Ammoniphilus sp. CFH 90114: one gene and its partner. The protein of the gene in region 1 interacts with the protein of each later gene in a pairwise test. Links are inferred from orthologs where the notes say so. Each region holds a gene or a part of one and is shown on either strand. Other genes may lie near its edges.

Region 1 (4,907 bases):
AAATAACGATAAGGGACAGTATTCTTTTCATTACAGAGGACTCCTTCCCATTAAGTAACAAAGTTTATTATAAATTAGAAATATTTGGCAGGTAAATGAATATCGATCAACAACTTTCGCATGAAAAGAAGGGAGTTTGTCGAGAATGAGAGAATATAAAGAGGGTGAGTCTATGGACCTAAGAAAAAGAGTGACTATTAACCTATTATATAAGATCCTATTATTTCCAAGTGTGATCTATGGTGCAGAGCAGATTCTTCCCACACAACTTCAATATTCGTCATGGGTTCCTGCGGCAGTGCTTAGCACGCTCTTTATCTTCATTGGAGTGGTAGCGGATGAAACGATTCTTCCCCTGTTTGGGAATGAGCTAGCGACGATCCAAGGAAGCTTGTTTATGACTGCGACCACGTGGATGTTGCCCTTTATCCATCCAGGGAATGTAATCACTCTGCCAGGAGCAGCGGCAATTGGTATAAGCCTTGGCATCATCGAATATGCGATGCATGGGTGGATAGTAAAACAGAGAAGGTTGCATCAAACTCACAGCTAGATAACGACAAAAATATAAAAAAATGGTAAATTATACACAAAGAAAAATAGATTGGGCATTTCGCGCAATGGGAGGGAGGGGGCTTATCTTGGAAATTGCAAAAGTCATTAGTACAATATCTGGGGATTGGGTTGAATTTTGGGATAATCGACTAGATGAGTTTATCTGTCTGGTTGATCGCTCAGGGAAGACACGCTACGTTTCTTTTGGCATTCAGAATGTACTAGGATATAATCCAGAGGAGATTATCGGAACCCAAGCGTTCCGGCTTATGGATGAAGGAACCCAGCAGACTGTATTTCATCATTATGAGGAATTTCTCGAGACGAAGAGGAGTGTAGAATTCCAATATCGATCCTGGACGAAAAAAGGGGAGCCAGTTACCCTTCATTGTAAGACGTTCGTTGTCATTTCCGAAGGTCGCTCAATCGGTGTAATCAGTATTATTCAGCGTGCGGAACGCGCCAAACAATATCCGCAGCTGTTTGAGGCTATCTCTACCTTGCTTGAACAGATGATAGAGGGAAAGCCTCTATGAATCTTCCTCGGACATTTCGATAAGCGTTTTCACAAAATTCAACATCGAATTCTTTTGATGATCATTTAATTCCCTGCCCTTGAAGGTGATCGAAATATTTTTAAAGACCTCTTCTAAGTCCATAGAATCAGATGTGGGGGTATCCACGTATCCCGCTTTTTCCAATAACTCTTCATAAGAAAGGCCAAGAGGCTCTGCTATTTTACGGAGGATCTCGGGGGAAGGGATGCCACGGTTCCCGTTTTCAATCTGGGAGATATAGGCATTGGACACGCCGCTAAGACGTTCAAGTTTTCGAATCGATAATTTTTGCTGAAGTCTAGACTCTCGTAAAAAGTCGCCAAAAGCTCGCGCGTGCATGTTCTCCCTCCTCGAATGTATAATTGACGCTTGCAAAAGCAAGCGAATATCCCTTATGATTAAGCTTACTACCTAAGTTCCATCATACGTATCTGTGCTGTGAAAGGCAATGGAAACTAAAGATAAAAGGTGTTCATACGATGATTATAGCTAGAAAGATACTAGAGTTGCTAGATCAAAAAGGCGAGTTAACCCAGCACGATCTCTATATGGAAGTGGATGACCCCAGAACGAGTAGTCGGATTGAGTTGCTTTTGAAACAGGAAGATATAAAGCGAGTGGGGACGAACCGACTAAGGATAACCGAGAAGGGCAAAACGTTGCTACGCAAACTATTGTAGCTGGCAGGCCTCTTCCTAAAAATAACAGGAGAAATTCCTGTTATTTTTATAAATTTGGGTATTTCGGGTCTAAATAACGGCACCCATTCCTCCTATCCACCTGAAAATCACCTAAAATGGTCTCTTCACGTTAGATAACGGAAAAATTTCCTCCTATTTTCCCCTTTTCAAAGCAAAAACGAAAAATAACCGGAATTTTTCCGGTTATTTTATTTCTCAACACTAAGCCACCTTCTTCTCCTCACGAGTCCTATTTACGGGCACGAAGTAGCCCAGTAAGCCCCCAATCAGCGCTGGAACTAACCACCCCAACCCTTGCTCATAGAGAGGCAGCCACTCATACCACGACACCACCTGGGATATATCCAACACCATTCTCTGCAAACTATCTACAATACTTACTAGTCCCGTGCCGATCATGGCCCCTGAATACACATAGGTTTTAACCAGCCATCGATCGAAGAAAGACAACACGATCAATACCATAGCCAAGGGGTAAAGTCCGATAAGGAGTGGAACCGAGTAAGCGAGAATCTGGTTTAACCCGAGGTTCGCGAGTCCCATACTAAATAAGCAGAGCCCTCCAACCAAGGCCTGATACGAAAAGGACCGCGGCATCAACTTGACGAAGTATTCCCCACATGCTGTCACTAATCCGACAGATGTCGTTAAGCATGCCAAGGTGATCGCCAACCCCAACAATCCGATTCCTACCCATCCCAGTAAATGTCCCACGACACCCGAGAGAATCTCGCCTCCATTACTCATCGGACCGAGCAATTCTCGGCTAGCCGCTCCCAGATACCCGAGGGCAACATAGACCAAGCTCAGCCCGGTCGCGGCGATGAATCCAGCTTTTATCGTAGCCGATGTTACCCCACGAGTATCTGTTAGCCCTCGTTCCCGAATGGCCGTAATCACCACAATCCCAAATACGAGAGCACCGAGAGCGTCCAAGGTAAAGTAGCCTTCAATGAATCCGGTGAAAAAAGGAGAAGACACATAGGCATCCGCGGGTGGACCGAAAGTATTTAATGGAGAAAAAATCGTACGCACCACAAGGATTCCAATGACCACGAGCAGCACGGGGGTGATCACTTTCCCGATTCTCTCCACTAATTTAGAAGGATTCAAAGACAGCCAGAAGGTTAGCCCAAAGTACAGAAGGGTATAAACGAATAACAGCCCACCTTGTGGATTAGTCCCTACAGGTAGGAAAGGCAATGCCCCCATCTCGAAGGCCACGGTCGCGGTGCGCGGAATGCCTAAGAACGGACCGATCGCCAGAAAAACCATCAACGTAAACACCACAGCAAACCAAGGATGGACCCGGCTGGCGAGAATTTGCAGATTACCCTCAAAGCGAGCAATGGCTGCCACGGCCAACAGAGGCAGTCCAACCCCCGTCACTAAAAAGCCAAGGATGGCGATGCTCATATTTGTCCCGGCTGCTTGTCCCAAGGCAGGGGGGAAAATCATATTTCCTGCGCCGAAGAACAGGGCAAACAGCATGGAACCAATCATAAAAGTTTCTTTATTTGACAAACGTTGCATATGAAACCAAAACCTCCAAATAAGTCCTATCTCTATTGTGCGAATAAATCCTTTATACCATAACATATCAGAGACATTTGTCTATAGGCCTACATACCATATAGTAGAATTTTATTGGAAGGGAGAGGGGATGTATGCTTTGGGGTGTCGATTCGGCGGTTCGCGTAGGGGAAGAACTCTTTAAGTGTGTCGTCACGCATCTTGGCTATCCGCGATATTGGGGGAGGTACCTCACGACGGTCCCTAATGTAAGCGACGGTCTAACACCGGAAGAAATCAGCTTCTTGCAGCGGAAAGGGGTCAAGGTGATGCCGATCTATAACGTATTTCGAGAAGCCATTGGCTACTGGGAGGGGCGTGTAGCGGCAGCAAACACGATTTTTCACTTGGAGCGACTAGGTTTTCCAAAAGGGTCTTTTGCCTTCGGGAATGTCGAGCACTTTTTCCAAATTGATGAAGCCTGGATCCGGGGTTGGGTAGACCGATTCTATCCGAGTGGCTATAAGCCGGGACTTTATCATGATCCGGTAAAGGGGATGTTTAGTGAAGCCTATTGTGAGGCGGTGAAGAACGACGAAAAGGTCAAAGCTCAGCTCGTGCTATGGAGCGCGGAACCGGAAGTGGGAACCTTGGGAGCGAAGAAAGCACCTAAATACCAACCGGCAGCCCCATCTTGTTCTGCGAATGTGTGGGCTTGGCAGTACGGTCGGGATCATGAAACCTGTCCCGTGGATACGAACCTGATCGATAAGCGAGTGTTTGAAGGGCTCTGGTAGGCCGATTGCCAGGCAGCCCTTTTTTGTATAGAAACCATATTTTGGTAACATACTAATCCAAAAAAGAAGGAGCTGGATGCTATCATGCCAAAAGACCCGAAAAACCAACATACAGAGCCAACCATTGCACCGGGACTTGATATCGATGAGTTGGAAGAGGATGCAACCGACGAAGAGGTAGCCGAAGGCGACTACACCTCGGTAACCAAGTTGTTTCTCGATCGTACTCCCGATGAATAATGCGAACGACCCATGAATAAGACAAACAGCAAGCCGGCGGTCACCTCATTGAAAGTTCCACTTCTCTACCTCATCATCTCGATGGGGTGGATCTTTTTTTCGGGAAAAGTGTTGGTAAAGTATGGATATGATTCGGAGAGATTTTCAGTAGTCCATAGTGTTGTGGAACTCATCTTTGTTATTACTACCGTATGTTTACTTTATTTCTTAATCTATCGTCAGATTAAAACCGAGCGAAGAGCGAAGGAGCTATGGCAGGAGCGGGAAGAGCAGCTACGCTACCTTATAGATACCATCCCCGATTTCGTTTGCTATAAAGATGCGAAAGGCCGCTGGGTCGAGGCGAATGCCTTCGCGATTCAACTCTTTCAACTAGAGAATGTAGCTTATAAAGGAAAAACGGACAAGGACCTCGCGGAGCTGGGCGGTTACTACCAAGAAGCCTTCCTCTATTGCTATGGCTGCGATCAGGAGGCGCTGAAGTCAAGTCATCCGGTTCGGGCAGAGGAAGTGATCGCTTTACCCGACGGAGGTCGTCTGACCTT
Region 2 (4,861 bases), on another replicon or contig:
TACAAGGTAGCAAAGTCATACATAATCTGCTCGTTGGTAAAAGAGTAAGTGGAGACCTCATATAACCCAGCACCTGTTAACATATTCCGAAGGTTACGCTGGAAGGATTGATAATCTGTTAGTCCTCCTCTAGTTGTAGGTCCAATAGGAAGAGTAGTTGGAATGTGATCGTAGCCGTGAAGACGGGCGACTTCCTCCACTAGATCCACCTCTCTTGTAATATCCTGCCTACGAGATGGAACTTCAACTTCAAACACTTCACCATTGCGAGTATACCTGAATTGCAAACGACCGAGTATCGCCTCTACTTGTTCAGCCTCTAGTGTTGTCCCTAACAGCAAGTTAAGTCTAGATAAACGTAGAGATACCTGTGCTCTCTTGTGTTCACTAGTCATGTCAACGGCCTTTCCTTGGGCCACTGTACCACCAGCCAACTCAACCATAAGCTGAGCAGCACGATCAAGGGCACGGTCTACTGCTTCCGGATCTACTTCTTTCTCAAACCGGAGGCTTGCTTCCGAACGCAGACCTAACTTTTTAGCTGTCTTACGAATGGACTTCCCGCTAAAAAGTGCTGATTCAAGAAGGATTGTGGTTGTTTTATCTGAGACCTCAGAGTTCGCTCCTCCCATTACACCAGCGATCCCGATAGGCTTCAATTCATCTGTGATGAGAAGCATCTCCCCATCAAGCGTTCGCTCTATATCATCTAGAGTTGTCAATTTTTCTCCGTCTTTTGCAAGACGCACGACAATACGTCCTTGATGAACTTCATCATAATCGAAGGCATGAAGCGGCTGCCCCATCTCAAGCATCACGTAGTTCGTAATATCTACAATATTGCTAATAGGACGGATACCTGCAGCCATTAATCGGCTTTGCATCCACAAAGGAGAGGAACCAAGTTTAATATTAGAAATAAGACGAGTAGCATAATGTGTGCAGTGCTCCGCTGCTTCGATGGATACCTCCACTTTCCCATTAATTGATTCAGCCGCTTCTTCAACCACGGCATCAGGCAGCTGTACTGGGCGGTCGAGGATGGCACCGACCTCATATGCCACTCCTAGCATGCTTAAACAATCGGAACGATTAGGGGTTAGACCTAGTTCTAGAATATAATCATCTAATCCAAGGTAAGTAATAGCGTCTTGACCCACTTCGGTCTCTTCCGGTAATACCATAATTCCTTCCTGTTGAGCCTTAGGGAGAAGCTTATCATTAAGCCCTAATTCCTTTGCGGAGCAAATCATCCCTTGAGACTCCACCCCTCTAAGCTTGGCTTTCTTGATCTTAAGTCCTCCTGGCAGCTCTGCCCCTACAACGGACACGACAACCTTTTGGCCAGCATCAACGTTAGCTGCTCCACAGACAATCTGCAATCGAACGGTCTCACCTACATCGACTTGGCACACATTAAGTTTATCAGCGTCTGGATGTTTGCTTCTCTCCACCACATGACCGATTACGACTTTGGATACTCCTTTATTTCGAGCTTCCACACTTTCTACTTCAATCCCGCTGCGCGTCAGTCTTTCCGCTAGATCCTCCGGTGTAATCCCTTCTAAATCCACATATTGCTTTAACCAGTTATAGGAAACTTTCATGACTTTTCACCACCTACTTACGATTGAATTGTTTTAAGAATCGAATGTCATTGTTATAGAAATGTCTAATATCTTCTATACCGTACTTAAGCATGGCAATACGCTCTACACCCATTCCAAAGGCAAAACCAGTATATTTTTCCGAATCATAGCCCGACATTTCGAGGACCTTAGGATGAACCATTCCTGAACCTAAGATTTCGAGCCATCCTGTATCTTTGCATACTCGACAACCATGACCTTTACAAACAGCACAGGTTACATCGACTTCTGCGCTTGGTTCGGTGAACGGGAAGAAGCTAGGTCTTAATCGAATGCTCACATCTTCACCAAACATCTCACGAGAGAAAGCAAGAAGAATTCCTTTTAGATCGCTCATGCGAATGTCCTTGCCGATGACAAGACCTTCAATCTGAGTAAAGACATGGGAATGTGTAGCATCGTCATCATCCCTGCGATACACTCGTCCAGGACAAATGATTTTTACTGGTACTTCCCCTTGCTTATTCTCCATTACTCGCGCTTGATTAGGAGAGGTATGGGTACGCATTAACAAATCTTCTGTAATATAAAAGGTATCTTGCATATCTCGTGCGGGATGGTCCTTAGGCAGGTTGAGAGCTTCAAAGTTGTAATAATCTGTCTCTAACTCGGGCCCTTCAGCAATCTCAAAGCCTAATCCAATAAAGATATCTTCAATTTGCTCGATGATTTGTGTAAGAGGATGCTTATTTCCTTTAGGCAACTGCTTTCCTGGAAGAGTAACATCCAATCGTTGACTCTTAAGTTGTTCTATTAACGCTGCAGCCTCTAGTGACTCCTTCTTCTGAGCCAATAACCCTTCAATAGCATTTCGAACTTCGTTAGCCAGCTGACCAATAAGCGGTCGCTCTTCTGCAGAGAGCTTCCCCATTCCTTTCAAGATCTCTGTGAGCTCACCTTTTTTACCTAAATATTTCACTCTTAGGTCGTTAAGCTCGTTCAAATTGCCTGCCTCTTGAAGCTGACTAAGTGCTTTTTCTTTCACTTCCACTAATTGTTCACGCACATTCTTTCCTCCTTGCTTGCTTAAATAAATAAAAAAAGACCTCCGTCTGCAAGGGACGAGAGGTCGCGGTACCACCCTTATTAGAACCAAAGGACTATTATCTCCCTTAGTTCTCACTTAGTAATTGTTAACGGAGATTATGACTCCGGTACCCCCTACTATAAGGTTCAGGGGACAGCTCAAGAGTGAATTCTATAGGCTTCTACTACCCTAAGTTGGCTTTCAGTCACGGCCAACTCTCCCTGTCTTAACGCTTGCAGATCGTGCAAGCAATCATAGATTGTTCCTATATACTGGTCTCTTTCACAGCTTTTACTTTCAGCTTTTGATTTTCAGAATTTATTATAATCAATCTGAGCATAGGTTGCAACTTACTTTCGCTGGCGAATGGCTTCGTACATGATAATCCCCGCAGCCATCGCGGCATTCAAGGACTCAGCCTGACCATAGATCGGGATCTTTACGAACTTATCACACTGTTTAAGAATAGACGCTGATACACCGTTGGCCTCATTACCAATCACAATGGCAACAGGGCCATCATAGAGAGCCTCGTCGTACGGTACTGCTCCCTCCAAGCTCGTCGCCAGGATTCTAAATCCTCGCTCAGAAAGCTCATGACAAATCTCATTTAAATCGGTTTGAACTATGGGCAGATGAAAAATAGAACCCATCGTAGACCGAATGGTTTTTGGGTTGTATACATCAACGGTACCCTTCCCTAGGATGACACCTTGAATTCCTGCAGCATCTGCAGTTCGAATCATGGTACCAAGATTACCAGGATCCTGGATAGCATCTAGGAGTAAGAGTACAGGAGAGTCTTGAATCAGCTCGTCCACCTGGTTCACTGGTATATCTACGATAGCAAAAATCCCTTGAGGGTTCTCGGTTTCTGATAATTTATGCGCGATAGGCTCGGTGATCCAATAAACCGTAGCTAAACTATTCTGTAAGGACTGTTCTAGCTTCGACTGTAAATGAAACCCCTCCATAATCAGAACCGTTCGAATACCCGCTTTACTTTTAAGTGCTTCCTCTACCAAATGAAGACCTTCGATAAGAAAAAGCTGCTCCTTATCTCTACCTTTTTTACTATTCAGCTTGGCCCATTCTTTGACCTTGGAATTCTGAACAGATTGAATGGTTTCCCACACGAACATATCACTCCTATTTTGTCTTCTCCTCCATACGCTTCAAATCAACGTTATGACCGATAACAACGAGAATATCGCCCTCAGAAATCGTGTCTTCTGCCTTAGGTGCTATGTTAATATTCGGTCCGCTCTTAATCGCCATCACGTTCACACCAAACTTAGCACGAACATTGAGTTCAATTAAATTCTTGCCTACCATGCGGTCCGTTGCTGCAATCTCCGCTACGCTGTAATCTTCAGCTAACTCAATGAAATCGAGTATACCTGGGGAGATTAAATTGTTAGCGACACGACTTCCCATGTCCCTCTCCGGGAATACCACACGGTCAGCCCCAACCTTATAAAGTACTTTACCATGACGTTCATTTTGAGCTTTTACAACGATCTGCTTTACACCCAGTTCCTTAAGGATCAAGGATGTAAGGATGCTCGCTTGAATATCTTCCCCAATAGCTACGACTACCACATCAAAATTCCGTATCCCCAGTTCCTTCAGTGCATGTTCATCCGTTGAATCCGCTTGAACCGCGTAGGTAACATATTGGATATGCTCCTGAATCTTCTCTTCATTGGAGTCGATGGCCATTACATCATATCCCATCTCATAAAGCGTCTTCGCGACACTTGAGCCAAACCGCCCCATTCCTATAACCGCAAACGTTCTCGCAGCCAATGCTTGTCTCCCCCAGTACCCGATTTTTCCATCCATTATAACATAGTATATCCATTTCAAGTTTGGGTAAAAATGATCCTCTCCGCAAACAATACCAAAGAAAATAACCCTTTAATTGAGGAGGAGCGTTGCACATGAATATCAGCCAGGTTAATTTACGGGAAGCGGTTATGGCCAATGTTTCTGATTCTTCCCTAGGTGAATTGCGAAGCACCATTATGGACGCGATTGAAAGCAGAGAGGACAAGACTCTTCCCGGCCTCGGGGTTTTATTCGAAGTTCTCTGGAATCAAGCAGATCCTTCCAAACAGGGAGAGATTCTTCAACTGTTACATCAGGGATTGGGACAAAAGTGAGGAAAAAAAGCTTCCCTGAA

What was found.
Region 2: the proteins of brnQ (region 1) and pheS interact in binary tests that used the Escherichia coli proteins (3 or more experiments, as listed by UniProt). The link is inferred for Ammoniphilus sp. CFH 90114 from one-to-one orthologs.

The regions. Positions count from the first base shown.
Region 1 is NZ_SDLI01000020.1:29,229-34,135, forward strand. What follows is about bases 1,181-4,108. They hold brnQ (branched-chain amino acid transport system II carrier protein), read right to left. Parts: upstream 3,347-4,108; coding sequence 2,015-3,346; downstream 1,181-2,014. Other genes in these bases: EIZ39_RS24105 (helix-turn-helix domain-containing protein), read right to left, coding at 1,181-1,451; EIZ39_RS24110 (hypothetical protein), read left to right, coding at 1,592-1,792; EIZ39_RS24120 (glycoside hydrolase domain-containing protein), read left to right, coding at 3,481-4,108. In the rest of the region: EIZ39_RS27685 (L,D-transpeptidase), read right to left, coding at 1-31; EIZ39_RS24095 (DUF2512 family protein), read left to right, coding at 146-553; EIZ39_RS24100 (PAS domain-containing protein), read left to right, coding at 642-1,091; more of EIZ39_RS24105, read right to left, coding at 1,086-1,180; more of EIZ39_RS24120, read left to right, coding at 4,109-4,122; EIZ39_RS26915 (hypothetical protein), read left to right, coding at 4,207-4,362; EIZ39_RS24125 (ATP-binding protein), read left to right, coding at 4,375-4,907. UniProt on the Escherichia coli protein: Liv-II branched chain amino acid transport system, which transports leucine, valine and isoleucine. Also acts as a low-affinity threonine transporter.
Region 2 is NZ_SDLI01000009.1:10,002-14,862, forward strand. Bases 639-3,520 are described here. They hold pheS (phenylalanine--tRNA ligase subunit alpha), read right to left. Parts: upstream 2,656-3,520; coding sequence 1,621-2,655; downstream 639-1,620. Other genes in these bases: pheT (phenylalanine--tRNA ligase subunit beta), read right to left, coding at 639-1,607; EIZ39_RS18620 (TrmH family RNA methyltransferase), read right to left, coding at 3,027-3,520. In the rest of the region: more of pheT, read right to left, coding at 1-638; more of EIZ39_RS18620, read right to left, coding at 3,521-3,818; EIZ39_RS18625 (potassium channel family protein), read right to left, coding at 3,826-4,485; small acid-soluble spore protein SspI, read left to right, coding at 4,620-4,841.